3 regions of the Agarivorans sp. MS3-6 genome follow, and region 1 is predicted to be linked to each of the others. Evidence: predicted binding sites of a transcription regulator. Region 1 holds the regulator's gene; each other region holds the start of a gene.

Region 1 (10,077 bases):
GTGCCCATGCATGGACAATTACATTTAGGGTGGAGAGAATAATTACTATGTCGTTTGAAAAAGTCAGTCAGTCCTTGCTAATGCCAAGTGGTATTGGCGAGCAAGAGTTAAGCTTGGCGCTGGCTGAAGTCGCAAAACATCAGATAGATTATGCGGATCTCTATTTTCAGCATAGTAGACATGAATCCTGGGTGTTGGAAGATGGCATCGTTAAAGAAGGTAGCTTTAACATTGAGCAAGGTGTTGGCGTAAGAGCCATTTTAGGGGAGCAAACTGGTTTTGCTTATTCTGATGTAATAAACACCCATGCTTTAATGCAAACTTGTCAGGCCGCTCGGGGAATTAGTCCGGTGCAGGCAAAATCGTCACTAGCCCCTTTTAAGCAAGTCAGCGCCGAACAATTTTATCAGGCTGACAACCCATTGCTTAGTTTATCTAATCAGCAAAAAATTGCCTTACTTGAGCGTGCTGATAAATACGCTCGTAGTTTAGATAGTGCGGTCACTCAAGTGATAGTAAGCCTAAGTGGTGTTTATGAAGAGGTACTGGTTGCGGCCACTGATGGTACCTTAGCTGCAGATATTAGACCGTTGATTCGTTTTAATTGTAGTGTGCTGGTTGAGCGTAACCAACGGCGTGAACGCGGTTCAGCTGGTGGTGGTGGGCGTTGTAACTACAGTTATTTTTTAGAAGAACTTAACGGCAAAGAAAGAGCCATGACCTTTGTTGATGAGGCGGTACGTCAAGCCTTAGTCAACTTGGAGGCGGTAGACGCTCCTGCAGGTTTAATGCCGGTAGTTCTTGGTGCTGGCTGGCCGGGTGTATTGTTACATGAAGCGGTAGGTCATGGACTTGAGGGTGACTTTAACCGTAAAGGTTCTTCGGCATTTTCGGGGTGTATTGGCCAACAAGTGGCGTCTGAGCTATGTACTATTGTAGATGATGGCACTATAGGTAATAGACGCGGCTCTGTGAGTATTGATGACGAAGGCACTCCCGGGCAATACAATGTATTGATCGAAAAAGGCATCCTTAAAGGGTACATGCAAGATAAGCATAATGCTCAGTTGATGAATACCCGCTCTACCGGTAATGGTCGGCGCGAGTCATATGCTCACCTGCCGCTTCCTAGAATGACTAATACCTACATGTTGGCGGGTAAAAGCGAGCCTGAAGAGTTAATTGCTTCGGTTAAAAAGGGTATTTATGCCCCTAATTTTGGTGGGGGACAGGTCGACATCACTTCAGGCAAGTTTGTGTTCTCTGCCTCTGAAGCCTATTTAATTGAAGACGGTAAACTAAGCACCCCGATTAAGGGCGCCACATTGATTGGTAGTGGCCCAGAAGCGATGCAGCAGATATCTATGGTGGGTAATGATTTAGCCTTAGATAAAGGTGTTGGCGTCTGTGGTAAAGAAGGACAAAGCGTACCCGTTGGGGTGGGGCAGCCTAGCCTTAAGCTTGACCAGCTTACCGTAGGTGGAACCGCCTAATAGAAAAAAGGGCCTAGGCCCTTTTTTTAACTGTGTTGCTTGAGATATTTAATGATTTCTTGATGCGCTTTACCGGGCTCAAGTTCTTTTTTTGCTTGGCGTACTAGTTGACGGAGCTTTTGGCGTTCAAGATTTGGCGAGCGCTCAACTAAGTCGTTGATCGCTTCATCTCCCTCTTTAATCAATCGCTCACATTGTTTCTCTAACGCCAATTGGGCTTGAGCATGGTAAATGTGCTTGTTATGGATCTTATCCAAGCCATCATTTATCTGTTCCATGTTCTCAGTACGCAATACTTTACCAATGTAATTCATATGGCGGCGTGAGGCTTCCCGTTTGTCTTTTAAACGCTTAGCTAAGGCTATCGCTTCTCTAAGTGTTGGGCTCATGCTTATGCTGTCAAGTTGAGGGTTGGTTAAACCAACCAATTCCACACCTAGTTTTTTGAGCTTATCGGCTTCACGTTTGATCTCGGACTTACTAATCCAATCATCTTCATCTTCATGCGGTGGGTTATTTTTCATTTTTCTGTTCTCGTAGCACTTTTTTTGCGTATCTTACCAGTTCTTGCTTATGGTCGCTCTATGAGTTTTGTTATGCTAGGGCTAATCAAGGAAATGAAGAATCAAAATGAGCCCAGAAAAACAAGTTAGCCAAGAATTGAGCCAATTAAAACAGGCTGTTGAGTTTGCTATAGACCAAGCTAAACAACTTGGAGCCGATGAATCTGAAGTTTCGATTTCTAAACAAACCGGTATTTGTGTAGCTACGCGTGACCAACAAGTCGAAACCTTGGAATTTAATCACGATGGTGCATTAGGTATTGCGGTGTATTCGGCTAATTGTAAAGGCAGTGCTTCCACCTCTGACTTGAGTCCAGACGCGATCAAAAATGCGGTTAAAGCGGCTTATGATATCTCGCGTTATACGTCAGCGGATAAAGCTGCTGGCATAGCCGATAAGCAATTGCTGGCTAAAGATATCCCTGATTTATCCTTGTTCCACCCTCATCCTTTAGAGCCCGATCGTTTTATTGAGATTGCTAACCGCTGTGAAGAGCTCGCCTTGCGCAACCCGCAAATTAAATCCAGTGATGGTGCCAATATCAATAGTCACTATGGCGTAAAAGTCTACGGTAACAGCCATGGCTTTGTCGAAGGCTACCCAACCAGCCGCCATAGCCTAAGCTGTATGCTCATTGCCGGCGATAAAGACATGCAACGTGATTATGCCTACAGCGTGGCGCGTGATTTTGCTGATCTCGATAGTGTCGAACAAATCGCCGCTAAAGCGACTGAAAAAACCTTGGCGCGCTTAGGTAGCAGGAAGATTTCAACCTGTGAGGTGCCGGTGGTGTTTGACCAAGATGTCGCAGCGGGTTTGTTTGGTCATTTGGTAGGGGCAATTAGTGGCGGAAACCTCTATCGTCGTTCCTCGTTTTTATTAGATAGCTTGGGCAAAAAACTATTCCCAGATTGGTTGTCAATTTATGAAGACCCATTTATCAAAAAAGGGCTGTCTAGTACGCCTTTTGATAGTGAAGGTGTGGCACCTTCGGCGAAGCATATCATTGCTGATGGCGCCTTAGAGACCTATTTATTAACCAGCTACTCTGCGCGTAAATTGGGCATGCAAAGTACCGGTCATGCGGGCGGTATTCATAATTGGTTAGTAAAAAACAGCGGCGTGAGTCGTGCTGAGTTATTAAAAGAAATGGGAACCGGCTTATTAGTCACAGAGCTGATGGGCCAGGGGGTTAATACCGTGACCGGCGATTACTCGCGAGGCGCTGCTGGATTTTGGGTAGAGAATGGTGAAATTGCTTTTCCGGTACAAGAAATAACCGTGGCCAGCACCCTACCTGAGATGTTTGCCAATATTGTCGCCATTGCTGACGACTTTGATAAAGAGAGTACTATTCAGACTGGCTCAGTATTAATTTCTGCTATGAAAATAGCGGGTAGTTAAGTGTATAGCTTAAGGCTAGGGGAGTTCTCCTAGCCTAATACCAGTGTAGCCATACCTAAAAATGAAAATAAACCCACTACGTCAGTAATCGTAGTGAGAGCCATACCGCCGGCTAGAGCCGGATCTATGTTAAATTTTTTCATCAATAAGGGAATCGTTACTCCAGCTAAACCCGCTAGCGACATGTTGATAAACATCGCGCCGGCAATAATCACTCCTAAGGTCCAATCGCCCTTCCATAGGGTAACCACTACCGATATAACCAGCGCCCAAATCATGCCGTTTAGCATGCCAATCGCGGCTTCTTTACCAATCAGCCAACGCGAGTTTCCCTCGCCAATATGTCCGACGGCTAGCCCTCTGATGACCAGGGCGAGGGTTTGATTACCGGCGATCCCTCCCATACTGGGTACAATGGTCATCAAAATAGCTAAGGTGGCTAATTGTTCGAGGGTGGATTCGAACATATTACTGATTGATGCGGCGACTAAAGCGGCGCATAAATTAACGGCAAGCCAAACGGTACGTCGCTGAGTACTTTTTATCACTGGGGCAAAAGTATCTTCATCATCATCCATACCTGCCATGCTCATCATGGTGCGCTCGGTATTTTCACGAATAATATCAACCACATCATCAATAGTTATTCGACCCAGTAGTTGCCCTTTTTCATCAACTACCGGGGCTGAAATCCAGTCATGGCGTTCAAATAAAACGGCGACATCTGACTCATCCATTGCCACTGGGATAGTTTCGGCATTACTGTCCATCACTTCGCGAACACTGACATTTGGATTTACCGTCAGTAGAGTAGAAAGGGGAATATCACCTAGCAGTAAATCGTGTTCGTTTACCACATATAAGGTATCAGTGGTTTCTGGTAGTTCGCCACGCAATCGTAAATAGCGTAGTACCACGTCAATACTGACATCAGCCCTTAGGGTGATGGTGTCGGTATTCATAATGCTCCCCGCGGTATCCTCGGGGTAGGCGAGTGCTGCTTCTACACGGTGCCTATCTTGGCCATCCATCTGTTGCAGTACTTCTTGATAAACACTATCTGGAAGGCTTCTTAAGACATAAGCAATGTCATCTGTATCCATTCCTTCAGCGGCGGCGGCGAGGGTTTCTGGAGCCATTAGCTGAAGCACCCCCTCCATCACCTCTTCGTTTAGCTCTTCGAGGATATCGCCGTGTTGCTCAGGGTCGGTGAGTTGCCATAGTACTTTACGTCCTGCGGGTGGGCTGGACTCGAGTAATAAAGCCACATCACATGGGGGCATTTGATGAAGTGTGCGCCTAACGTGCACAAACATACCGCTATCTAGAGCCTGGTTTAGCTCCTGTAATCGTTTGTGCTGGTTAGGGTTTAACTCCATCTCTTCTGGCATAAGTGTTCCCTACTGTGATGAGTAGCAAGCTTTGCAGCGTGCTTAGTGTGCGGCTATTTATGCCTTAACTTATTCTTCGTCGAAATTGGCTTCAATCAAACCTTGAATAGCATTCATCGCGGCGGCGGCATCTTTTCCTTCCGAGATAATTGTCAAAGTATTACCCTGCGCACTGGCTAATACGAGCAAGCCCATTACGCTGGCAGCTGACGCCGTTTTCTCTCCGTCTATAATACTTACCTCAGCCTCAAACTGCTGAGCGAGTTCTACAAGCTTAGTCGCAGGGCGAGCGTGTAAGCCGAGTTTGTTTTTTACGATGACTTGTCTAGTGAGCTTCAAGCTTATGTTCCAAAGTGCGATGACGACGTTGTACTTTACGTTTACTACAAAAGTTTGCGGCAAGCTGCTCTGCTACGTAAACGCTACGATGTTGGCCACCAGTACAGCCGATGGCGATGGTTAGGTATGCTCGATTATTAGCTTCTAAGTGGGGCAACCAAGAATTTAACAGATCGGTGATCTGCTGAATGTATTCTCCGACTAAGGCTTGGCTAGACAGATAGTCCTGAACGGGTTTATCTAAACCATTTAGGGGGCGAAGCTCTTCTTGCCAGTGCGGGTTAGGCAAAAAACGCGCGTCAAACATGTAATCCGCATCACTGGGTACGCCATTTTTAAAACCAAAGGACTCAAACACTAAAATTAGTTGTTGTTGTTGATCACCCGTCACTCTCGAGCGGATCAGGCCGCTAAGTTCATGCACCGACAAGCGAGAGGTATCGATACGTAAGTCAGCATTGCGTGAAATAGGGGCTAATAGCTCTGTTTCTGCCTCAATAGCTTCGGCTAACGACAAGTTGTTTTGGCTGAGCGGGTGAACTCTGCGGGTTTCACTGTAACGACGAATTAGCGCTTCGTCTTTAGCGTCGAGAAAGAGGCTGAGGAGCTTTACGTCAGGGCCAATCGAACGAATCAATTGCCCAATCGGTGAGGGCTCATCGGGCAGGTTACGAATATCGATACTAATCGCCACTTTAGGATAACTACTTAAGTTATCTATTAAGGGTTGCCAGAGTAAAACGGGTAGATTATCTACACAGTAATAGCCTAAATCTTCTAATACCCTTAAGGCGACCGTTTTGCCAGAGCCTGAACGTCCGCTAACGATAATCAATTCCATGATAACCTCTAACTACAATTAGAGTATTAGGCTACCATGATGTCGTACAATTCGTCATCACTTTGTGCGTTACGAAGTTGTTTACATACTAATTTATCGTTGAGTTTCTCAGCCACTTGAGAAAGGGTATTAAGGTGTTGTTTACATTGGTCTTCTGGAACCAACAGCGCAAACACAAGATCAACCGGTTTATTATCAATAGCATCGAAGGAAATAGCAGGGTCACAGCGTAAAAAAACCGCTGTAGCTTGGTGCTGATTGTCGATTCTGCCGTGAGGAATAGCGATACCTTGGCCAATTCCGGTGCTGCCCATTTTTTCCCTGTTTAACAGGCTTTCAAAAATAGTTTGAGCACTGGTATCAAGTTGTTTAGCGACGAGTTCACTTATCAGTTCCAATGCGCGCTTCTTAGAGGAACATTGGACTGTACTAAGCGTACAGTCCAAATTTAGTACTTTATTTATTTGCATTACTTTGGCTAATGTCTGTTTAATTTTTCTTTGTGTTTAATAACTTGGCGGTCAAGTTTATCAATGAGGCTATCAATGGCGGCATACATATCAGAGTGCTCTGCAGTGGCAAACAGCTCTCCGCCATTAAGGTGCAAGGTAGCTTCGGCAATTTGATTGAGCTTTTCTACGTTGAGGATGACGTGAACATTGTTGATTTGTTCAAAACGTCGTTGCAGTTTGGCAAACTTAGTGTGGACATATTCTTTTAGTGATTCAGTAATTTCTACGTGGTGTCCAGTAAGATTAATTTGCATATATCTTGTCCCCTTTTGTGGCCGTTATATAAGGCTTTTACGTTGGTTAGAAGGTGGAATCGCTAAAGACTCACGATATTTTGCTATCGTGCGCCTCGCCACCTTGATCCCCTGATCTGCCAAAATGTCAGCTATCTTGCTATCACTGAGTGGTTTGTTGGTATTTTCGGCAGCAACCAGTTTCTTAATGAGTGCGCGAATCGCGGTAGATGAGCATTCCCCACCTCCGTCTGTAGCCACGTGGCTAGAGAAAAAATACTTTAATTCGAAAATTCCGCGGGGAGTATGCATAAATTTTTGGGTTGTCACCCGAGAAATGGTCGATTCATGCATTTCTACTGCTTCAGCCACATCGTTCAACACCATTGGTTTCATTGCTTCAGCACCATATTCAAAAAATGCTTGTTGGTGGTGAACGATACAGTTGGATACTTTTAATAAGGTTTCGTTACGGCTCTCAATACTTTTTATGAACCATTTTGCCTCTTGTAGGTGGCTGCGAATGAATTGAGTATCGGTAGCATTTGACGTTTTGCTCAAAGACGCATAGTGAGAATTGACACGTAGTTTAGGCATGGCATCCGGGTTTAATTCTACTACCCAGCGGCCCTGGCGTTTTATAACGGATACGTCGGGAATAACATACTGCGCTTGATTCGGTTCTACCGCATTGCCGGGGCGTGGCTCAAGGGTGTGGATTAAGCGCATTACTTCGCGTAGCTGTTCTTCTTTGAGTTTGGTTTTGCGAGCTAATAAACGAAAATCGCGGTTGGCCAATACGTCGATATGATTTGATACGACCTCTCTGGCTTCTTTCAACCAAGGTGTTTCTTCAGCAAAACGACTTAATTGAATCATTAAACACTCTTGTAAGGAGCGAGCAGCAATGCCGACGGGGTCAAAATGTTGAATACGTTTTAGCACCGCTTCTACTTCGTCTAATTCTACATCTAGTGCGTTATTATCACTGGAGCGTAAGCCTTCAAGTAGTTGGTCACAGTCTTGAGTGAGGTAACCTGAGTTATCAACCGCATCAATAATCGCTAATGCGATGGCTTGATCTACTTCACTAAAGGGAGTTAAACGCATTTGCCACAATAGATGGTCTTGTAAGGAGTCGACGGTTTCGCCTTGAAACAACATGTCGTTGTCTTCGCCGCCACTAGCAGAGCCTGAACTCGCAGGGCCTGAACTGGCGCTATATATATCATCCCATGTTGAATCAACGGGTAGGTCTTCAGCAACCGTGTCTTGGGAAATGGCATCACCGGCTTCAATTTGGCTAGAGTCAACTTCAGGCTGGCTGTTTTCCGCCTCATCACTTCTTTCATTGGCCGACTTTTCAACTGAGTCACTGTCGCTTGGCTGCGACTCATCCGCCTCAAGAAGTGGGTTACTTTCCAGTGCCTCTTGAATCTCTTGCTGTAAATCCAGCGTTGATAGCTGAAGTAAGCGTATGGCCTGTTGTAACTGAGGTGTCATGGTTAATTGCTGACCAAGACGCAACTGCAAAGATGCTTTCATTAATTACCGCTGTTCCTTCTTCTTATTATATTTTTCTAGATACACTTTAACTATAGCTTGAATTGCTCGCCGAGATAAACTCGTTTCACATGTTCATTTTCAAGTATCTCTTTGGGCTTCCCTGAGGCTATCAATTCGCCTTGGCTAACGATATAGGCATGTTCACAAACATCGAGGGTTTCTCTCACATTGTGATCGGTAATCAGTACTCCAAGGCCTCTATCGCGCAGGTGTTCGATAATTTTTTTTATATCAATCACTGAAATAGGATCTACTCCAGCGAAGGGTTCGTCAAGCAAAATAAACTTTGGTGCAGCTGCCAAGGCTCGTGCTATTTCTACTCGGCGACGTTCTCCACCCGACAAACTCATACCCAAATTTTTGCGAATATGGCCAATATGGAACTCTTCTAATAAGTCGTCAAGCGCTCCATTTTGTTGCTCTTTATCAAGGTCTTTACGTGTTTCGAGAACCGCGAGAATATTCTTTTCTACAGATAAACGACGAAAAATCGATGCTTCTTGTGGTAAGTAACCAATGCCTTTACGGGCTCGAGTATGCATCGCCGTGCTAGACAGGTCATCGTCATCAATTAGTATGCGGCCTTGGTCGCGAGGTACTAAGCCAACAACCATATAAAAAGTAGTGGTTTTACCCGCACCATTTGGGCCGAGTAAGCCGACGATTTTACCCGTTTCAACGTGTAAGCTTACATTCTTGACAACCTTGCGACCTTTATAGCTTTTCGCTAGGTTTTCAGCAATTAGGGTACTCATTCTTGCGGTTTACTCTTCGGTGAAATCTCTTCAAGTTGTTTCGGCAGAAATATGGTAGTGACACGACTATTTTCATCGCCTTGGGCTACCATTTCTTGCTTATCGATGCTGTATTTGATCATTTGCCCTTTCACTAAGCTCTCTTCTTGTTTTAACTGAGCATTTTGCGTGAGGGTCAGTGTTTGGGTTTTAAGATCATAGCGAACCTCGTTCGCTTCCGCCTCGATAGGTTTACCGCTATCTAGCAGTTGATAAAAAGTAGCCGGTTCGCCCTTGGCGATCATGACTTCGCTGCCTTTGTCTTCACTGCCGATCACGCTTAATTCTGCAGCATGCATTTTAATCGAGCCCTGAGTGACGATCACATTGCTGTAAAACGTGACTCGGTTTTCTTTAATATTGACCTGTTGGCGGTCGGCATCAACAATAATCTGCTTATTGAAGTCGTCTTCAAGTGCTTGAACTCCCCAAGACAGAAATAACAAACTGGCCAATAGGCCTAATTTACTCTTGTGGGTTATGGTAAACCGCTTCGATATCATCTAATAAAGTCACTATTTCGTTGGCTAAATCACCATCCATGCCAACACCATACAATTCGTATGAGGGGCCATAAACGGTAACAGGTTGATCGCTGCTCATGGTTTCACTTTGCAGATCGATTTCCAATCTTTCGGTAATAAGGTCGCGAACATACTCGCCACGACTCAAATTTTTGATCACTACATTGTCATTTAAGGTGACAGTTTGCTGCTGCAGTACTGTAGCGTGATCGGCTACAATTTGCCATATGGGTTGTGCTGGGTCTGGGTAAACCAAAATTTTCGGTTTAGAGAAGGTGGTATGTTTTAGTTGCTCAAAAAACTCCATCTGTTCAGCGTAGATGCGATAACGTGGCGCACCATCTTCACCAAAGCTAATGCTGTATAGCTGCTCGGCAACAAAATTAGGTTTACTGGCTTCTCGCTTGGCGGCTACT
Region 2 (10,077 bases), 270 kb from region 1:
CATGCTGTAAAAACATATCTACTTTCATAAAACGAAAGTAAGCAATATCTTGTGGCAGCGCGTATTTTGAGTAGTTAAAACTCACCACATCTTGGCCTAATTTATTGACGGTATGCTTGACTGAATCTCGGTCATAAATACTGGCATGCTGACGCAGTTTGTATTCAGTTAAGGCGAGGTCTTCTAGGTCTTTTAATACCTTTTTTCTACCGTCCAGTTTGCTAGGGTCATATTTGATACTGAGTTTAATATTGCCCTTAACGTCTTCGCTAGTGACTAAGAACACTTCTGATTTCTTAACCTTATCGCCCACCGTATACGTTTTATCCAAGTGCTCGATAAAGTTAGCTGATTGGCCCAAAGAGCTTAATGCGAAACCCGGTAATTTCTCGGGAATATTCAGCGTTTTAAACACATCGCGCTGCTGGTTAGTTTCCGCTAACTCGGTGTGTTCACTATCGTTAGCCATTACCGGTGCAACCACTATCGGTGCAGCGATGATCAACGCTGCCCACGCAACTTTATGAAATATTTGAGTTATTGTATAAGCGTTATAAGTTTTCATGTTGTCTCTACATTTAAAATAATTAGTGAAAACCAACAAAACGTAACCTAGCTAACTCCATCTAAACTCTGCCGTTAAGCTGAATTAAATTTGCCTTGAGCAAAAATTTAAAGCTGTACCTAAAGCGAATGACATAAGAACAATTGTTATGTCGCGCTGTTGGGAGAGATATTAAGGGGGATTGAAAAATTGTGACAATCAGCTTTGAAGGATCGAATCCTCAACAAATAGCCACGCACTAATAGACTACTTCGCTGATGAAAAAACCGACGCGTTGCAATATGCGAAAGAGCCTCTAACTGAGGCAATATTTTTGACTCAAGCCAGAAAAATAGGATGTATCTTGCTGAATTTTAATAAGATAAAAACATTGGCATAAAAATAGATAAGGATCAGTATTAAGGCCGATTAAGGCATCATCCAGTACCAGGATTCATTATGCTAAAACCAATAATTAGAAACAGGTTAACCACCATCATTTACCCTATGTTACTGGCTAGCGTACTGATATCCTTCACCAGCCAAGCGGGTATTATCTATACGATAGAAAAGCCAGCTATCCAAAGCTCTCAAGTTAACGGTCTAAGCCAAACTGAAAATTTCGACAGCCTAGCCACCCGCGATTTACACAATGGTTACCAGACTTATTTTGGTAAATACACGGTCAATAAAGGCAGTGCCAGCATCAGAAAATTTGGCGTATATGGTGGTGCGTTTGGCGAAGGTAAGTACCTATTCATCCCTAATAACAGCGCTGTTACCCTAAGTTTTGATCTTGCAGTAGGATACTTTGGCTTCTGGTGGAGTGCCGGTGATAGTGGCAATCAACTGAGCATTACGACCCAATCTGAAAACTTGCAATTTGTGACCAATCAAATTTTAGACGCGGCGGTACTCGAGCCAGAACACTACGGTAGCCCAACGAGCGTTAAAGGCAATAAACGAGAACCCTATGGTTATGTAAACCTATTTGCTGAATCAGAAGCAGATAAAATCACCTCTATTAGCTTTTTTGGTCGAAACTTTGAAACCGATAACCACACTGTCAGCATTCAGCGCGAGGCCATCACCGGTCGTTCTTTAGCGCCTGCTAGCGTGCCAGAGCCTAAAACATGGTGGTTAATTGGTTTAGGCCTTGTGTTGCTAGGCTTGAGCCGAATCAGAGCAACGCGAAGAAAATAACCACAAGGGCTGTTTGTCGGCTGAGTATGAAGTTGTATAAGAATTTAGTGACACCTATTAATCCACTAATCCTCCGACAGGCTGGCATGTAAGCGCGAGGCTAGCCAGTCGCCTTTGATACCGAAGCAGCCCTCCAAGCCCTTGCGCCTAAAAGTGGTAGCTATTGGCACAGTATTAACAGTGAATTAACGACTGATTTAAATAAAAATTGAAATATTTAATGCAAATGAGTTTGATTCTCATTTGCATTATGTATAATGCGGCTTTGTTAATCTTAACAGGATAAGGACAAAGCCTGATCACCATGAAAACACTCAATCGCACACTCATCGCCAACGCCGTAATTCTTAGCTTAAGCCCATCGGCTTATGCTGAAACCACTAGCACCATGTTTGATGAAGTCGTTGTATCGGCTACTCGTACCGAACAAAGCATCAAGGATGTATCCTCGAGCGTCACCGCAGTAAGCGCCGAACAACTAGAGCAACAAATGGCCACAAGCTTAGAAGACGCGGTCCGCTATGAACCCGGCGTAAGCACTACTGGGCAAGGGCGCTTTGGCACTAGCGGCTTTAATATTCGCGGCTTAGATGGTAATCGTATTAAGTTGATGGTGGATGGTATTGAACAACCCACAGCCTATAACCCTGGTGGCGACGTAATGAATAAGGGGCCAAACTCATACGAAATTGACACCTTAAGCGCCATTGAAATTAATAAAGGGCCTGCATCTAGCCTTTACGGAAGTGATGCCTTAGGCGGTGCAGTATTGCTGCGAACCAAAAACCCAGAAGATCTATTAGAAGAAGGCGACAGCCATCATGTTGCACTAAAAACTGGCTACGCCAGCGCAAATGAAGCTTACAAAGCCACCATTGAGCTAGCCAAGCGCTATCAAAAATGGGAAGGCTTGGCGATTTATACGTATCGTGATGGCAGCGAAACAACGGCGCACTCTTCTGGCGCCGACATAAATGGTCGAGATCGCGGCCAGGCAAACCCCTATGACTTTGATTCTCATAACCTACTACTTAAAACCAACTATGCCCTAAATGCTGAGCATGCCTTCGGCTTAGTTGCCGAGTTATTCCAGCGTGAAACTCACTCAAATATACTAAGCAACGAAGGCTACAGTATATTTCCAGGCTTTACTTACACAAACGTGACTGGCGAAGACAAAGACACGCGTAGCCGTGTTGGTATTAACCACGCTTGGCAAGCCAATAATACTGCATTCGATGACTTGTTCTGGCAACTTAGCCATCAACAAAGTCAATCAGAGCATAACAATTATGATACAACCGATTTATACGGTAACCGTAACCGCGAGCGTAATGGGAAAGACAGCTCGCTGCAGTTTGATGCTCAATTCAATAAACTACTTGAATTTGATCACAGTAGTCACGAAATCAGTTACGGCTTAACCGCGATTAATAGCGACTTTGAACTAGACTACCGCACTCACTACTACGACAGCGGCACCGTGGACCCTGGTGCCCCAGAAGTGCCTAAAGCTGAAGCAGAAAAGCGCGGTATATTCATTCAAGACCACATGTACTTACTTGATGAACGTTTAGTGGTCACCGCCGGCCTGCGCTACGATGACTACAAAGCCACGCCAGATGCGAGTAGTGGTTTTCAAGAACACAACAGTGACGCCTTTACCAAACGTTTAGGAGCGGTTTATCACTGGAATCAACAATTCAGTACTTTTGCTCAATATAGTGAAGGCTTCCGCGCCCCTACCCTTGAGGAATTGTATTACGCCTTCGACAATAGTGGTCACGGTTACGCAACGCTGTCTAACCCCAACCTTAAACCTGAAGAAAGCCAAAGCTATGAGCTAGGCTTACGCGCGAATACTGCAGTATCAAGCATGGAATTGGTGGGTTTTCTCAATGACTATACAAACTTTATTCAATCCATCACCGATTACAGCGACCCTAGCTATCCAGCGGGCATCACCATTAATGAGAACATTGGTGAAGCTGAAATTTACGGTGTGGAGTTTAAAGGTAACTACTGGTTAGACGATGCCATTGGTGCGCCAGAAGGCACCTACAGCAGATTAAGCGTGGCCTACGCTCAAGGTAAAAACAAAGAAGATGGTAGCGCCTTAGACTCAGTGGCTCCGCTGACGGCGGTTTGGGGATTAGGTTATGACCACGCCGAGCAGTTATGGGGAAGCGCTCTTAACCTAACAATGGTAGCCGCTAAAAAATCAGGAGACTGGTCATCAGAGGATAATGCCCACTCACCGGGTCATGCGCTATTAGACTTAACCGCATACTATCAGCCAGTTAACGACTTAGTATTACGGGCCGGACTGTTTAACGCTTTAGACCAGAAATACTGGAGCTATACCGATTTAGATGGCAAAGAATCAGATTATCAAGGTTTAGATCGTTACACTCAACCAGGCAGAAACTGGGGGGTAGATTTGGCTTACAAGTTCTAAGCGAAAAACTCTACGCTACAGCAATCGCTGTAGCGTATTTTTATGCTTCAGACAACGTACTATTTACCCCTGCCAATATATCTTCTAACTGTTGGTCTTCTATATTTAAAAAGTTTAACAGACTATCGTAACTGTCCTGCCAAACTTGCTCTTCACTGTCTACGCCAAGTTTACGATAAGCTACTATTCGGGCAATCTTAAGAATAGCCAACATCAACAAAGATGGCTTAGCCAACTCTTCTGAATTAAATAAACCATCACTATCATGTTGGTAATAAATCGCTTCTACCATTACTTTTGGCAGGCTCCATTGCTGAGCAATTAGAGCGGCGACGGTAGCGTGAGTCGTGCCGTAACGGATCCGCTCTTGATCAGCCAAGTTAGCCCAGCCGATACTATTCGCTTCAACCAGTAAACTTTCATATTCAGGAAAGGATTGCAGCAACGCGGGAACCCCAGCCTGATGAAACAAACCCAGCATATAGGCGTTATCTTTAGCCGACTCAAAGCCCAACTCTTCTGCAGTAGCGGCAGCACAACTGGCGAGTAAATTGGCCTCCAGCCAAAATGCATCTAGCGTTTTGGACGCCGGCATAGCCCCCTTCAAAGCGACAGCTTTCACAATAGGAAACACCCGGTTAATGCCCAAGGTCATGACCGCTTGATGAATCGATTTAATTTCATTTAAACGGCGAAATGCGGCAGAATTTACAATTTGCAGTACCGCCCCAGAAATCCCTACATCACTCGCAATGGCCTCTGCAATCACCGATACATCGGGTTCCGCTTTCTTTGTTTCTTGAGTGATAGTTAATAACACCTGAGGCCGCGGAGGAATGCTTAAATCCTCTAAAATTGCCTTCTCGGCCGCAGTTATTGTTAAAGACATATCACCTCCTGTAAGATTGGTCGCACAGAATAGTTAATTTTTCTATTAATTTCAAAAGGATAAATTACTTTTTTAAATCTAGACTACACTTTACAGCTCGCCAATAACTGTTTTAGTGATGTGTTGCCCATTTCTTCAGTCAGCTGAATATTTCGCTCAGGGATCCCTTCGGGATCGGGATGTAGTTTTGCCAAGCGACTAATAGTTTGCTCGCGAATTAAGTGCAAGGTTGGGTAAGGCGAACGGTTAGTATAGTTGCTAGGATCATCTTGCTCGGCCCCACCAAAACAATAGTCTGGATGAAAGCTCGCTAATTGATAAATGCCATCGTACCCCTGTTTACTGACTAACTTTTCAGCCCAATACAACATATCCAGATAATCATGAAAATCTTTTAAAGCGGGCACAATAAATAGTGTTGTTTCAATATCGGCTTGGTCATCAAGTAACTGACACTCACTGATCAGCTGCTGCAGTAATACCTCCACATCATCACTAGTGGCTACATGGTAACGAATCGTGCCGCGTTCTAACTCACGCTTAGCGAAAGGACAAATATTGTATTCCACCACGAAGTCTTTTACCCATTGTTGAGTATGTTGCTGGTAATCACTTTCGTTTAAGGCTGATTCTGCCATCTTATTTCCTGTGTATGTTTTACTAGCCGAACGACCAATTTCATTCTATCCACTATAATAGCCTAGCAGCATGGCTTAATGGCAAAACATTAAATCGGGTGTTGTTTGGTATAATTTGCTAACCAATCGGCCAACATCGTTACTCGCCTAGCGCGAAATTTCGCTGGCGGGAATACCATCCATAAGGGCTGGCTCACCACTTGCCAGTCTTCAAGCACTGCTTCTAGGCGACCATCACTCAATGCTTCACGTAAATACATATCATGAGTACGGATTAAACCTACACCCCGTAATGCGGCTTGCATCAAAATATGCCCGTTAGGGCAAGAAAACGATCCATTGACTGGAATCAAGATCTTTTGATTACCTTTATAAAAAGGCCATTGTGAAACGGTGCCACATACACATTGGTGCTGTTTAAGCTCTTCGGGGTGCAAAGGTCGCCCGTGAGTAGCCAAATAGGCAGGGCTGGCTACCACATGGGTATTTAACTGCGTAAGCACCCGTACCTGCAAACTTGAATCAGGTAACGCCCCCATACGAAATACGATATCGAAAGAAGACGCCAATAAATCCTCTCGCTGAGAAGATAAATCGACATCGATTTCAATATTCGGGTGCTCTTGGCGAAAGGCCAATAATGCAGGAGCTAACCATTGCTCGGCAAATATCCCCCCCAGCGAATTGATTGTCACTTTACCTTGTAAATGATGTTGAAGCTGTTGGGCGGCTAAAGCACCATGCTCTAGGTGTTCAAGGCCTTGGCGACAACTTTGATAATAACTTTCTCCGGCCTCAGTTAAACGCAGCTTTCTGGTCGAGCGATATAACAATTGTACGCCTAGGCGAGTTTCTAAATCACTGACTCTTTGACTAACACTGGCTTTTGAGCTGAGTAGCTTGTCAGCCGCAGCGGTAAAACTGCCCATTTCAACCACGGTGACAAAATCGACCACGCCACTAAACATATTAATCCAATTTTCTGAACAATCATTCTTAATAATAGCGAATTATAAAACGGCTTGAAACGCGTACACTAAACTAATGACAACAAAAAACTGGAATGTAAGCATGCAAAGCAGAATATTAGGTAAAAGCGGCCTAGCCTTATCCGAGATCGGTTTAGGTTGTTGGCAATTAGGCGGTGACTTTGGACCAATTAGTGAACAAGACTCACTAGCGATCCTTGAACAAGCCTACCAAAGTGGTGTGCGCTTCTACGATACGGCTGACGTTTACGGCGCGGGTTTAAGTGAATCAGTATTGGGTAAGTTTTATCAACAACACCAAGACATCACAATAGCCACGAAGATCGGCAGAGATGGCAGCCTATATCCAAACAGCTATACCAAGAAAGGCCTACAACAAGGAATAGAAGCCAGCTTACAACGCTTAGGCTGTGACTCGGTTACATTAATTCAGTTACACTGCATCCCTTTTGAAGTGATGCAAGATGGTGAGATATTTACATGGCTGCAAGACTTTAAGCAGCAAGGGCTGATAGAGCATTATGGTGCAAGTGTAGAATCGATGGGTGAAGCTAAGCTTTGTTTAAACGATCCTCAACTAACCAGCTTACAGTTAATTATTAATCTGTTTAGGCAAGAGGCCTTAGCAGAAGTATTACCGCTAGCCGCCATAAATCAGGTAGGCATCATTGCTCGCCTTCCCTACGCCAGCGGTTTATTAAGTGGGGCCGTTACCGCCCAACGCCAATTTGCTGAAACAGACCACCGTAATTACAACCGTGATGGCGCAGCATTTCATGTTGGAGAGACCTTTGCCGGGCTACCTCTTGAAAAAGCCTTATGTTTAGTTGAGCAACTTACTCCGTTTTTGCCGAATAACTTAGCTTTGGCCGAGTGTGCTATTCGCTGGTTGTTAGATCAGCCACAAATCACCAGTGTGATTACCGGGGCCAGCAAGCCGCAACAAATTCAGAAAAATGCAGCCTATGCCGGCCACCCTCCACTCCCACGGGTTTTTCATGACCGTCTGGCTGATTTCTATCAGCAGCAAGTCAGCCCTTGGGTACGAGGTAACCGATAAGCCTAATGAGGAGCCACTTATGAATAAGAGACAATTAGGGCCTTGGGCAGTCAGTCCAATGGGTCTAGGTTGCTGGGCAATTGGCGGACCGTTTTATGACCCTGACCACAAACCCTGTGGTTGGGGAGTCGTCGATGATAATGAGTCAATTAAAGCGATCCACGCGGGGCTTGATGTGGGTATTAACTTTTTTGATACTGCCGCCGTATATGGGGCTGGGCATAGTGAGAAGGTACTAGGACGCGCCTTAAAAGGTAAACGCCAAGACCTTATCATAGCGACTAAGTTCGGTGTAGACTTCGACCCCATTAGCAAAACCATCTGCGGCGAATTTCATGATCAGGCTGCTATATTCAAACATTGTGAAGCCAGCCTTAAGCGTTTAAACACCGACTATATCGATTTATATCAACTGCACCTTAATGATTTTCCGGCTGAAAACATTGCCCCAGTGATCACGAGTTTAAACCTACTAGTTGAAGCGGGAAAAATACGCAGCTACGGTTGGAGTACAGATTACTTAAATCGAGCTCAAACATTTAGTCTGGCTGAACACTGTATAGCATTTCAATTTCAAAATAATGTTCTAGATAGCAACTCAGACATGTTGGACTTTTGCGCGACGCATAAACAAACAGCAATAAATAGAGGCCCTTTAGCAATGGGGCTATTGTCAGGAAAGTATCAGAAAAATAAGGTATTAGACCAAGATGACATACGCCGAGTAAATCCGGAGTGGCTCAAATACTTTATTAACGGTAAAGCCTGTCCAGAGCTATTAAACAAACTAGAGGCCATTCAATCAATACTATGCAGTGAAGGCCGAAGCCTTGCACAAGGTGCACTAGCTTGGATTTGGGGTCTAGGTGAACATACCTTACCAATCCCAGGGTTTCGCACTAGCGAACAGGTAATCAGTAACGCAGAAGCGATGGCCTTTGGCCCATTGACTACAGCGCAAATGCAAGACATCAAACAATTGTTGAAAGCGCCTTAGACCCACAGTTAATACGCTCTGGTCGCCAACCCACATTGGCTGATTCTGATACCTCAAGCATAAAAAGGCCTATCCCTTAGGATAGGCCTTCTCTAAATAGGTGCCTGGCGGTATCTGTTGACGTTCACATGCTTACCCATGGCTATCTATGGCTATCAGCTCAGCGTGGTAGCCTGTGACTAAATATCGGGCATAAAAAAAGCCTATCCCTTAGGATAGGCCTTCTCTAAATAGGTGCGCAGCATAGCGGCTTTCACTTCAGCCTGAAAAAGCATGCTTACCCACGACTATCTATGGCTATCAGCTCAGCATGGTGTCCTCTGACTAAATATCAGGCATAAAAAAAGCCTATCCGTTAGGATAGGCTTTCTCTAAATAGGCGCCTGGCAGTGACCTACTTTCACATGGGGAGACCCCACACTATCATCGGCGCAGTTGCGTTTCACTTCTGAGTTCGGCATGGGTTCAGGTGGGTCCACAACGCTATTGCCACCAGGGCAAAAACTTGTTGTCTTTAACATTCGAAAAAACTGACAATATCCCACGAGTATAACAAGTACTCTTGGTCATAAAAAATAAGGTATCTATAAGCAACACCACTTGGGTGTTGTATGGTTAAGCCTCACGGGTAATTAGTACAAGTTAGCTCAATGCCTCACAGCACTTACACACCTTGCCTATCAACGTTGTAGTCTCCAACGGCCCTTCAGAGGACTTAAAGTCCTAGTGAGAATTAATCTCAAGGCCTGCTTCCCGCTTAGATGCTTTCAGCGGTTATCAGTTCCGAACGTAGCTACTGGGCAATGCTATTGGCATAACAACCCAAACACCAGCGGTTCGTCCACTCCGGTCCTCTCGTACTAGGAGCAGCTCCTTTCAATTCTCAAACGCCCACGGCAGATAGGGACCGAACTGTCTCACGACGTTCTAAACCCAGCTCGCGTACCACTTTAAATGGCGAACAGCCATACCCTTGGGACCGACTTCAGCCCCAGGATGTGATGAGCCGACATCGAGGTGCCAAACACCGCCGTCGATATGAACTCTTGGGCGGTATCAGCCTGTTATCCCCGGAGTACCTTTTATCCGTTGAGCGATGGCCCTTCCATACAGAACCACCGGATCACTATGACCTACTTTCGTACCTGCTCGACGTGTCTGTCTCGCAGTTAAGCTGGCTTATGCCATTGCACTAACCGTACGATGTCCGACCGTACTTAGCCAACCTTCGTGCTCCTCCGTTACTCTTTGGGAGGAGACCGCCCCAGTCAAACTACCCACCAGACACTGTCCGCAATC
Region 3 (10,077 bases), 1.5 Mb from region 1:
TTGGCCACTTATGCCAATCAAATTAACAAGTTGGAGCAAGTGCAGGTACTTGTTGACGAACAGCTTTTGTTGTTACCAGCTTCCACCACCTTACTTGAGCAAAAAGCGCTACTTTTAACCGCTCAAAAAGAATATCAATCTGCATTAAGCACGCTAACAGCAATCCCTGAGCTACAGAGAAATGATCGTCATTGGCGGCAAATTGGCGACCTATACTTACAAACAGGCCAGCCAGAAAAAGCCCATTCTACTTACCAAGCTTGGTTGGATGGCTCTCCACTATCTTTAGTTGCCTACTTAAAAAATATCAATGTCCTCGAATCTAAAGGGCAGCTCAGTGAAGCGGTATCTTTAAGTAATAGAGCTGCACAAGTATTCAAAACTAATCCCAAAGTACATTTTCTTAACTCCGTATTATTACTCAAAGCTGGCGACACCTATGGCAGCCAAAATGCGCTCAACAAATTACCTCCTAATCAGCTAGAAACACCAGCCGCTATACAACAACAAGGTTTTATTTATTCGGCTCAGCAAGAATGGGGGAAAGCGACCAGTACCTTTGAAAAGCTATATGCTCAATTACCAAGTGTTAAATCTGCGAGCCGCTTAATACAAAGCTACAAGCGAGAAGGGAAATTGGCTAAAGCACAGGATTTCGTCACACAAGTAATAGAAGAGCATGGTGAATTAGCGGCCCCCCTTAAATTACAACTCGCTGAACTACAAATGGACAAGCAGCCTCAACAAGCTTTGCAGCTCTATAAAAATATACTGCAAAATGAGCCTAATAACATTATAGCCTTGAACAACATTGCATGGGTTTTGCACCAGCAAGACCAACATAATCAAGCTCTTGAATATGCACTTAAGGCTCACCAGTTAAAACCTGAGCTAGCTCAAGTGAAAGACACTTATGGCTATATGCTATTGAAATCAGGTAAGGCAAGTGAAGCTCAACAAATACTAGAGCAGAGCTATCAACTACAAGCAAGTAACGAAATTGGATTGCATTATGTTGAGGCGTTGATTGCTAACAAACAAACTACTCAGGCAAAAGAATTGTTGGATAAGCTAGTTGATATAGAGCCAGCGTTGGTCCATAAAAAAGCTGAGCTAGAAGCTCAGCTAAACTAAGTAAGGTAAACGCAATAGTTGTTTAACGGCAACTATTGCGGAATATAAAGTCCGCTAGAATCAGACCATTTAAAATTCTCCCGCATCGACATATTGGGAGATTTTTTTTGCTCAAAGTCTGGCGAATACATTTTTTTAATATACTCGTCATTATCATCGTTGTTTCGAGCGGCCATGCAGCCTTTCTCGACTTCTTTATCGATATTATTCATTAGCGTTTGAAAACCCACAGGCAAGCTACGAGTCAACATTGAAGCACTAATGTAATAAGGCGCTCGCACGCCATGATACTCAATCGCGGGCCCAAGCTGTTCAAATTTAATTCCCAGAAAGCTCATGCTTCTCGCTAAACGCGGCTCCATCATAACAAAAGCATGATGTGTGCCCGCTCTAACCGCTAATGACGCTATAGATAGATACAAACCAATAGCCAAGAACGGGAAACAACGTAGCTCTTCTTCTGAGTAAGTTTGCTCATTAATCGCACCAGCAGCTGCACCGTCAAAATTATCGGCTTTACGGCGACGAAACTGAGGACGAACCGCTAAACGAGAAATTTCACAAATCTCATTGCGTTCAAATTGAGATGGGTGAAACTTGGCACCTTCAATCGCCGAAGAGCAAAACTTTTCAATGGGTAATAACTCATCACTATTAGAAGGTGAAACAATTCGCACACAACCCGCATAGTTAGTCGTTGGCTTGTGTTCAATTAAGCAGAATCGCGAATACTGATCAAATTCGTCTTGCTCCATTCCGTCTTCACGAACAGGTTCGAAGTTCAATTCCTCACAGTACACGTCATGGCGGATCCGAAATGCTTCATTAACAGTATCTTTTTTATAAGCCACAACAGGGCGAAGATACTCTGCGAAATGTTGGGCAATAAGTTTCGCTTCTCGCTTAACCAATAGCGAAATACCACCTCTTACTGCCGCACCTATAACGGGATAAGTTGCCAGATTTTTCACAAACTTGTTTCGAATCATAAGTGGCTCTCAAAGTGTCTAATTAGCCAAAACGCTGCATTTATAGTTTAGAACATAGCTGGAATGATAGAGGGCAGGTTGGCAGAAAAAAAAAGCGCAGAACGAGTCTGCGCTTTAGGTATGCAATGCTAAATGTTAGCGACGTTTAATTAAGCATTATGCACGGCGACGAACAGATGCCAAACCTAGCAGACCAAGACCAAAGATAGCTAAGGTACCAGGCTCTGTTACTGAGGTTGCTGTGATAGAAAATGCTGCACTTAATTCGTTGTCAGAACCTTCAACTGTCACGAAACCTAAACAAGTTGCACCAGTTACACAAGCTACGTTCTCAACAGCTTCTAGGCCAGCTAAACGTGTTGTAATGGTGTAAACGTACTCGTCATCAATTTGGAAGTTATTTGACAAATAAAGAGTTCCATCAGGGTCTTGTGTGTAAGATACGTCATCAGGAATAACAACAGTGAACAAATCTGAACAGCCAAACTCGTTGTCTGTGCCCACTTCACCCGTAACACCATCACCATAAGCACAAGTAGAACCGGCGACTAAATCACCACCTGGGTAGTTAGTTGTTTCTTCAAACAAAACTGCGAATACTAACAGCGGTGCAGGAGCCAACGGAGTAGCAAATGGCTGAGCAGGCGCTAGGAAAAGACCATCATACAACAATGCACCTTCCAAAAAGTCTCCAGATACACCGTAGTTGTTATGAACTAAGCCAGTACCGTCAGTCCAATCAGTATCAAGCAAACCACCTTGTAGCGCGCCGTCAACTTTACTGGTTAGAACTGTACCATCACCTAAAGCTGTACCCTTAGCATCGTCGATAACTAACTGGCTCTGTTTACCTTCTGGATTTTGCGGAGCCCAAGGGTTACCCCACGCCAAATCTTTTGGTAATTCGCCACCAAACATACCGTCAAACTGGTCTAGAGTTTCACCAGTAGCAGTGATACCAGTCTGATCGATTGGGTCAGAACCCAAATCAGAGGTGTATGCATCAAAGCCTGCGTCGTTTAGGTAGCTCCATTCTGTAATAAGTACAGCGTTTGCTGAGATGCTTGCAAAACCCAAGCTCGCTGCTAGTAGTGTCACTTTCAATTTATTCATGTCGCCCGTCCATTTGGTCATGTAATTCGGATACAAGCTTAATAAAGCAAACATAGTGCCAAGTTTTTATATCCAATTATTACAACAAGTTAGATGAAGGGGCTGGTGAAAGAATGAATGGAATGTAAAAATATCTGACACCCTGATATCGATCTTAACACCCTTAAAGGATCATTAGGATCTATTTACTCAATACTATTTTTTTAGCCACGCCAAATACAATACGCTGCAGAGGGTTTCTGTTTCCCATGGGGCGCCAAGTTTTTTTAAAGCGATTCCTATACGCATCAAAGTGCAGACCGTGAGGCGCAGTAATTAGATCTCCTCTATTTAACAAAATTTTTAACACGTACGTCCCCGCTATTCCGCCACACATCTTCACCGCCATTGGCATCGATGGACCTTTCTTTGCGTGAAAGTCAGCTTTACTGGGATCAACCAAGTAAGGCCGCTGTAACATTGCTGGCGATAGGCCAATCAAGAATTTGATATACTGCTCATTCTCACTACTGGCATCTTCAAAACGAAAATATTCTTCATAGGTCATGCTACCCGGCATAAAACATAGAAATGCGCAGCCCATTCCCAAGGGTGCCGCGGTAACTAAAGGAATGTTCTTTTCTAGACACTTTTGAAACACTAACTTTCGGGCAGATAAAGCAAAAAAATCTAAACTATCCACGTACACATCTACACCGTCTAAAAATTCATCAACGTTGTGCTCGAAGATCCCTTCAGGAAAAGACTTCACCTCGGCTTCAGGATTGATATCCAAACAAATTTTTTCCATCACCTTCACTTTTTCCTGCCCTACAGTAGACATAAATGCGCCAGCTTGCCGGTTGAAGTTATGCACCTCGTATTCATCGAAATCTGAAATATGGAATTTGCCAACACCTAAGCGCGCTAGCGTAACAATGTGCTCGCTGCCCACTCCGCCAGCCCCCGCCATTGCTACCCGCTTGCCACGCAGTATTTGCTGCTCAGCATCAGTTACCCAACCGATGTTTCTTGAAAAAGCATCTTCGTAATTAAAACTCATGATTAATTGGCCTTTTACTTGGCGACATTCAACACCATGGAATATCACTGGGTTTTATACTAACTTGCTCTAGTACATAGTAAAATTAAGATAAAGCAGTTCTCAAGGAAGAATATAGTATGAAACTAGTCTTGATCGTTATCATTGCGTCACTTTCTTCACTGTTTAGTTTAGAAGCATTAAGCGAACTTGCTGACACAATTGAAAAGATCAAACCTTCAGTAGTGGGTATTGGCACTTATAACAGGCTCAACTCTCCTCGTGCTAGCCTAAGAGGAACAGGGTTTGTGGTTGGTGCACACCTCATAGCCACCAACGCTCATGTGATCCCCAAAAGCCTCAATCAGCAACAAAATGAAAAACTGGTGGTATTTGTTGGCCAAGGTCGCTCGCCGGAGCTTAGGTTTGCAACAGTCGTCGCCAGTAATCAACAGCATGATTTAGCCCTACTACAAATAGAAGGAAAAGCACTCAGGCCGATGGTTTTATCTACACAGGAAGTAAGGGAAGGCGAACTATATGCTTTTACCGGCTTTCCGATTGGGGCTGTTCTCGGTTTATATCCGGTAACGCATCGCGGTATTATTTCAAGCATTACGCCTGTAGTGATACCCGCTCGCAATGCCAGTGAACTAAACTTAGCCCAATTAAAAAGGTTAAAAGCGCCTTATAATATCTACCAGTTAGACGCAACTGCTTACCCTGGCAATAGCGGCAGCCCTTTGTATCACCCTGAAACGGGCCAAGTCATCGCTATTATTAACAAAGTGTTTGTAAAAACAACCAAAGAAGCTGTGTTGTCGGACCCCAGTGCGATTAGTTACGCGATACCGGTTATACACCTACAGCAACTGCTCAACTCCCTGAAAAATTAGCCGGTCATTACATAAAAATAAAAAAACCCGCTTAATTAGCGGGTTATATTATTTTTAGTGTTTATTTTAACACTTTAGATTATTACCAGACCTAGAACGGAATGTCGTCATCAAAATCCATTGGCGGCTCATTAAACTGAGGAGCTGCTTGTGGTGCTGGCGCTTGCTGAGGTGCAGCAGCAGGCTTAGCTTGTTGCTGATAGCCACCTTGCTGGGGAGCCGCCTGTTGCGGTGCTTGCTGGAAGCCACCTTGCTGTTGTGGCGCAGCCTGTTGCTGGAAGCCACCTTGTTGCGCCGGCGCACTAGGAGCAGCAGCTTGTTGCCCACCCCAATTACCTTGTTGCTGTGATGCACCGCCACCAGGACGACCACCCAACATTTGCATAACACCATTAAAGCCCTGCACAACCACTTCCGTAGAGAAACGGTCTTGACCACTTTGATCTTGCCACTTACGTGTTTGTAATTGACCTTCAATATATACCTGAGAACCCTTTTTAAGGTATTCACCAGCCACTTCAGCCAATTTGCCGAACAACACCACACGGTGCCATTCTGTCCGCTCTTTTTGTTCGCCGCTTTGCTTATCTCTCCAACTTTCTGAAGTAGCAATGGTAATGTTGGCGACGGCCCCTCCGTTTGGCATAAAACGGACTTCAGGATCCTGTCCTAAATTTCCAACCAAAATTACTTTATTAATGCCCCGAGTGGCCATGTATTTCGCTCCTATAATCTATCTGTTGTGGCGAGGAAGACCCGCTATCATACTAGGCTGCTCGCACCAAATCCAATGCTCTAGCCAATTCAAATTCTTTTGTTTTTACTTTAAGGTAAACCGTGTGATCGCTAGCAATCATCACCGCTTCTACAACTCCAGGTAAAACCTGAAGTTTTGCCAATAAGCTTGCAGGTTTGTCGGCAGATGATATCGCCAACGAATAACTTTTTATACCGCTTTGCGCACGCATTCCCAAACTAACCAATATCCAAATCAGCAATAGGCTGATGGTAAACCAACACACCGCCACCATGCCGCCAGCCATATATAGGGCTCCGGCACTACTTCCACCAACGAATGCGCCCAAAAACTGACTCGTAGAAAATACCCCCAGCGCTGCACCTTTGTTTCCAGGGGGGGCAAGATTTGAAATCAGTGCTGGCAAACTTGCTTCTAGGTAATTAAAACCCACAAAAAATAGGGTGAGAATGATACCCAATAGCCATATAGAGCCATGCTCTACCAACAACAAAACATTGGCTAACAACAACAAGCTAATCGCAAAGATAAAATAACCGCGCTGCTGATTACGTTTAGCGGCAATAATCAGCAAAGGCACCATGAGCACAAACGACACTAATACAGCGGGTAAATAGACCTGCCAATGCTGCTCGGCGGCTAAGCCAGCATCAAGTAAACGCAATGGCATAATGACGAATAACCCGGTAAGCACCAAGTGTAAAGTGAATACCCCCCAGTCTAAGCGGACTAATTGAGGATGTTTTAGCAACTTAAGCATTTGTTCGGAGTTGGCATTCACTTCGCCTCTAGGCGCTTTAACTTCGGCATTTGGCACAATAAAATGAACCACCAACATCGCCACAATGGCAAGCGCAGCGATCAGCCAAAATAAGCCTGATAATCCCAACAAGGCCGACAGCACAGGTCCTAAGACCAAAGAACCCGCAAACGACAAGCCAATGCTTACACCGATAAAAGCCATCACCTTGGCGCGCTGGGTTTCTCGACTTAAATCAGCAGCTAAGGCCATTACCGTGCTGGCAATCGCTCCCATTCCCTGTAAAGCGCGACCGAGAGCAACACCATAGATTGAATCGGCCAGCGCTGCGACGACCGAACCTAAGGCGAAAATAGCGAGCCCCAAAAAAATAACCGGTTTACGTCCAACACAATCTGACAACCAGCCCATCGGTATTTGAAACATAGCTTGCGTTAAGCCATAGGCACCTATCGCAAACCCCACCCATAGCGGTGAAAAACCGTTTAGCTGCTGGCCATAAATCACCAATACAGGCATAAGCATAAACAAACCAGCCATACGCAAGGCAAACAACAGTGCCAAAGAATACGCGCCGCGCTTTTCGGTGGGATTCAAACCTTCTTCCACTACCACAACCATCAAAATTTAATCAATAAAGAACCGATAATGCTACCACAGCCACTTAGCTTCAAACCAGCTTAAGATTACAGATCGCTAACTGACTAAATCGCCATTACTTGGGCTAAGCATTATGCTAAACAATATGTAATACTGAGTGATTTACTGCAGCATTTATCAGGTAACAATGGATAGTATCGATATTCGTGGTGCTCGCACCCACAATCTAAAAAATATTTCTTTGACCCTACCTCGAGATAAACTGATTGTGATTACTGGTTTATCGGGTTCGGGCAAATCTTCACTGGCATTCGATACCTTGTATGCCGAAGGACAACGACGTTATGTTGAATCCTTATCAGCCTATGCGAGACAGTTTCTATCGCTTATGGAGAAGCCAGATGTTGACCATATTGAAGGTTTATCTCCGGCAATATCTATTGAGCAAAAATCAACCTCGCACAACCCGCGTTCAACGGTCGGCACAATCACCGAGATCTACGACTATTTGCGCCTACTATACGCTCGGGTAGGTGAACCACGTTGTCCTCACCATCACTTACCTTTAGCAGCTCAAACCATTAGTCAAATGGTCGATAAAGTTTTTGAAGAGCCAGAAAATAGCAAGTTGATGTTGCTCGCTCCGGTTGTTCGAGACCGCAAAGGTGAGCACGTTAAAACCTTAGAAAGCCTAGCCGCTCAAGGTTTCATTCGTGCACGAATTGACGGTGAAGTCTGTGATTTAAGCGACCCTCCAGAGTTAGAGCTGCATAAAAAACACAATATTGAAGTCGTCATAGATCGCTTTAAAGTACGCGCCAGTGAAGATCTTGCTCAGCGTTTAGCCGAGTCATTTGAAACCGCTTTAGAGCTTGCAGAAGGCACCGCGATTTTAGTCGATATGGATAGTGGCGAAACTCGCCAGCTATTCTCGGCAAACTTTGCGTGCCCCGTTTGTGGCTACAGCATGACCGAGCTAGAGCCGCGGATTTTTTCTTTCAATAACCCAGCTGGCGCCTGTCAAACTTGTGATGGCTTAGGTGTTGACCAGTTTTTTGATGACAACAAAGTGATCCTAAACCCCAGCATTAGCTTAGCCGGGGGCGCGATTAGAGGCTGGGATAAGCGCAACTTCTATTACTATCAAATGTTGAAGTCTTTGGCAGCTCATTTTGGTTTCGATCTAGAAGCGCCATTTGAAAAACTCAGTGATAAACACCAACATTTGGTACTGCATGGCTCCGGTCGGACCAATATCGAATTTAGGTATATGAACGACCGCGGTGACGTTACCGTGCGCAAACACCCTTTCGAGGGAATTATCCCCAATATGCGCCGCCGCTACAAAGAGACAGAATCAAATGCTGTCCGCGAAGAACTCGCTAAGTTTATTAGCAACCAAGAGTGCCCAGGGTGTGGCGGAAGTCGCTTGCGAGAAGAAGCGCGTAATGTGTTTATTGGCAGCACTAATTTACCTCAAGTAAGTCGCAAATCAATTGGTGAAGCGGTAGAGTTCTTTGGCTCGCTAACATTAACTGGTCAACGAGCCGCTATTGCAGACAAAATATTAAAAGAAATCTGCGAGCGTTTGAACTTTCTAGTTAACGTTGGCTTAGATTACCTGTCACTTGACCGCAGCGCCGACACCTTGTCAGGCGGTGAAGCACAACGAATCAGACTAGCTAGCCAGATTGGGGCAGGTTTGGTTGGCGTCATGTATGTGCTTGACGAGCCCTCTATTGGCTTACACCAACGGGATAATGAACGCTTACTTGCTACCCTTAACCACTTACGCGACCTTGGCAACACAGTGATAGTGGTAGAACACGACGAAGACGCTATTCGAGCAGCTGACTACATAGTTGATATTGGTCCTGGAGCGGGGGTTCATGGTGGTGAAATTGTGGCACAAGGGTCGTATCAGCAAGTAATCAACACCGCAAACTCATTAACCGGTCAATACCTCAGTGGCGTTAAGTCTATCGCTATCCCTGAGCAACGCCATACTCCAGCAGGCGATTGGCTAAAGCTCAATGGCGCGAGTGGCAATAACCTTAAAAACGTAAATTTAGCCATTCCCCTAGGCTTGCTAACCTGTGTTACCGGTGTATCGGGCAGCGGTAAATCCACCTTAATTAACGACACCTTGTATAAAATTGCGCAAAAAGAGCTTAATGGTGCCGCTGGCGAAGATATCGCCCCCTACAAGAAAATTGAAGGTTTGGACAAGCTCGACAAAGTTGTCGACATTGACCAAAGCCCTATCGGCAGAACACCGCGTTCTAATCCTGCAACCTACACCGGTATATTTACCCCAATTCGCGAGCTATTTGCGGCTACACAGGAATCGCGTTCTCGTGGCTATAAACCGGGTCGATTTAGCTTCAATGTTAAAGGTGGCCGCTGCGAAGCTTGCCAAGGTGATGGCGTTATCAAGGTAGAAATGCACTTCTTACCCGATGTTTACGTTCCTTGTGACGTATGTAAAGGCAAGCGTTACAACCGTGAAACCCTTGAGATTAAATACAAGGGCAAAAACATTCATCAAATTCTAGATATGACAATAGAAGAAGCCCGCCCCTACTTCGATGCGGTTCCAGTTATAGCCAGAAAACTACAGACATTGATTGATGTAGGACTGACTTATATCAAGTTAGGGCAGTCAGCAACCACGTTGTCGGGAGGCGAAGCGCAGCGGGTTAAGCTAGCGCGCGAATTGAGCAAACGAGATACCGGCCAAACTCTATATATCCTCGATGAACCAACTACCGGCTTGCATTTCCATGATATTCAGTTGTTACTTGATG

The links. Region 1 encodes sigma-54, which starts transcription at its own class of promoters, with help from an activator protein. Its sites were predicted from a motif close to GTTGGCACGNNNNTNGNNT; they were not measured.
Region 2: ACVFI8_RS15430 (Npun_F0296 family exosortase-dependent surface protein) is a predicted target of sigma-54. The motif match lies at 935-953, and genes of this name have one in related genera.
Region 3: ACVFI8_RS07330 (THxN family PEP-CTERM protein) is a predicted target of sigma-54. The motif match lies at 3,281-3,299, and genes of this name have one in related genera.

What each region holds. Positions count from the first base shown of each region.
Region 1 covers NZ_CM134202.1:3,080,528-3,090,604, forward strand. The annotation lists gene ACVFI8_RS14090 (carbon-nitrogen hydrolase family protein) at 1-42, shown strand, start outside; gene tldD (metalloprotease TldD) at 48-1,493, shown strand; gene yjgA (ribosome biogenesis factor YjgA) at 1,520-2,017, opposite strand; gene pmbA (metalloprotease PmbA) at 2,124-3,461, shown strand; gene mgtE (magnesium transporter) at 3,491-4,852, opposite strand; gene ACVFI8_RS14115 (HPr family phosphocarrier protein) at 4,922-5,191, opposite strand; gene rapZ (RNase adapter RapZ) at 5,178-6,032, opposite strand; gene ptsN (PTS IIA-like nitrogen regulatory protein PtsN) at 6,059-6,502, opposite strand; gene hpf (ribosome hibernation promoting factor) at 6,511-6,798, opposite strand; gene ACVFI8_RS14135 (RNA polymerase factor sigma-54) at 6,823-8,322, opposite strand; gene lptB (LPS export ABC transporter ATP-binding protein) at 8,373-9,098, opposite strand; gene lptA (lipopolysaccharide transport periplasmic protein LptA) at 9,095-9,592, opposite strand; gene lptC (LPS export ABC transporter periplasmic protein LptC) at 9,603-10,077, opposite strand, start outside.
Region 2 covers NZ_CM134202.1:3,346,321-3,356,397, reverse strand. The annotation lists gene ACVFI8_RS15435 (hypothetical protein) at 1-565, opposite strand, end outside; gene ACVFI8_RS15430 (Npun_F0296 family exosortase-dependent surface protein) at 1,004-1,747, shown strand; gene ACVFI8_RS15425 (TonB-dependent hemoglobin/transferrin/lactoferrin family receptor) at 2,052-4,205, shown strand; gene ACVFI8_RS15420 (HDOD domain-containing protein) at 4,246-5,094, opposite strand; gene ACVFI8_RS15415 (DUF1415 domain-containing protein) at 5,178-5,732, opposite strand; gene ACVFI8_RS15410 (LysR family transcriptional regulator) at 5,822-6,700, opposite strand; gene ACVFI8_RS15405 (aldo/keto reductase) at 6,804-7,781, shown strand; gene ACVFI8_RS15400 (aldo/keto reductase) at 7,801-8,778, shown strand; rRNA gene rrf (5S ribosomal RNA) at 9,160-9,275, opposite strand; rRNA gene ACVFI8_RS15390 (23S ribosomal RNA) at 9,390-10,077, opposite strand, start outside.
Region 3 covers NZ_CM134202.1:1,628,430-1,638,506, forward strand. The annotation lists gene prsT (XrtA/PEP-CTERM system TPR-repeat protein PrsT) at 1-1,134, shown strand, start outside; gene ACVFI8_RS07325 (PEP-CTERM/exosortase system-associated acyltransferase) at 1,167-2,123, opposite strand; gene ACVFI8_RS07330 (THxN family PEP-CTERM protein) at 2,280-3,236, opposite strand; gene ACVFI8_RS07335 (ThiF family adenylyltransferase) at 3,418-4,278, opposite strand; gene ACVFI8_RS07340 (S1 family peptidase) at 4,398-5,153, shown strand; gene ssb (single-stranded DNA-binding protein) at 5,245-5,868, opposite strand; gene ACVFI8_RS07350 (MFS transporter) at 5,921-7,291, opposite strand; partial or broken gene uvrA (excinuclease ABC subunit UvrA) at 7,458-10,077, shown strand, end outside.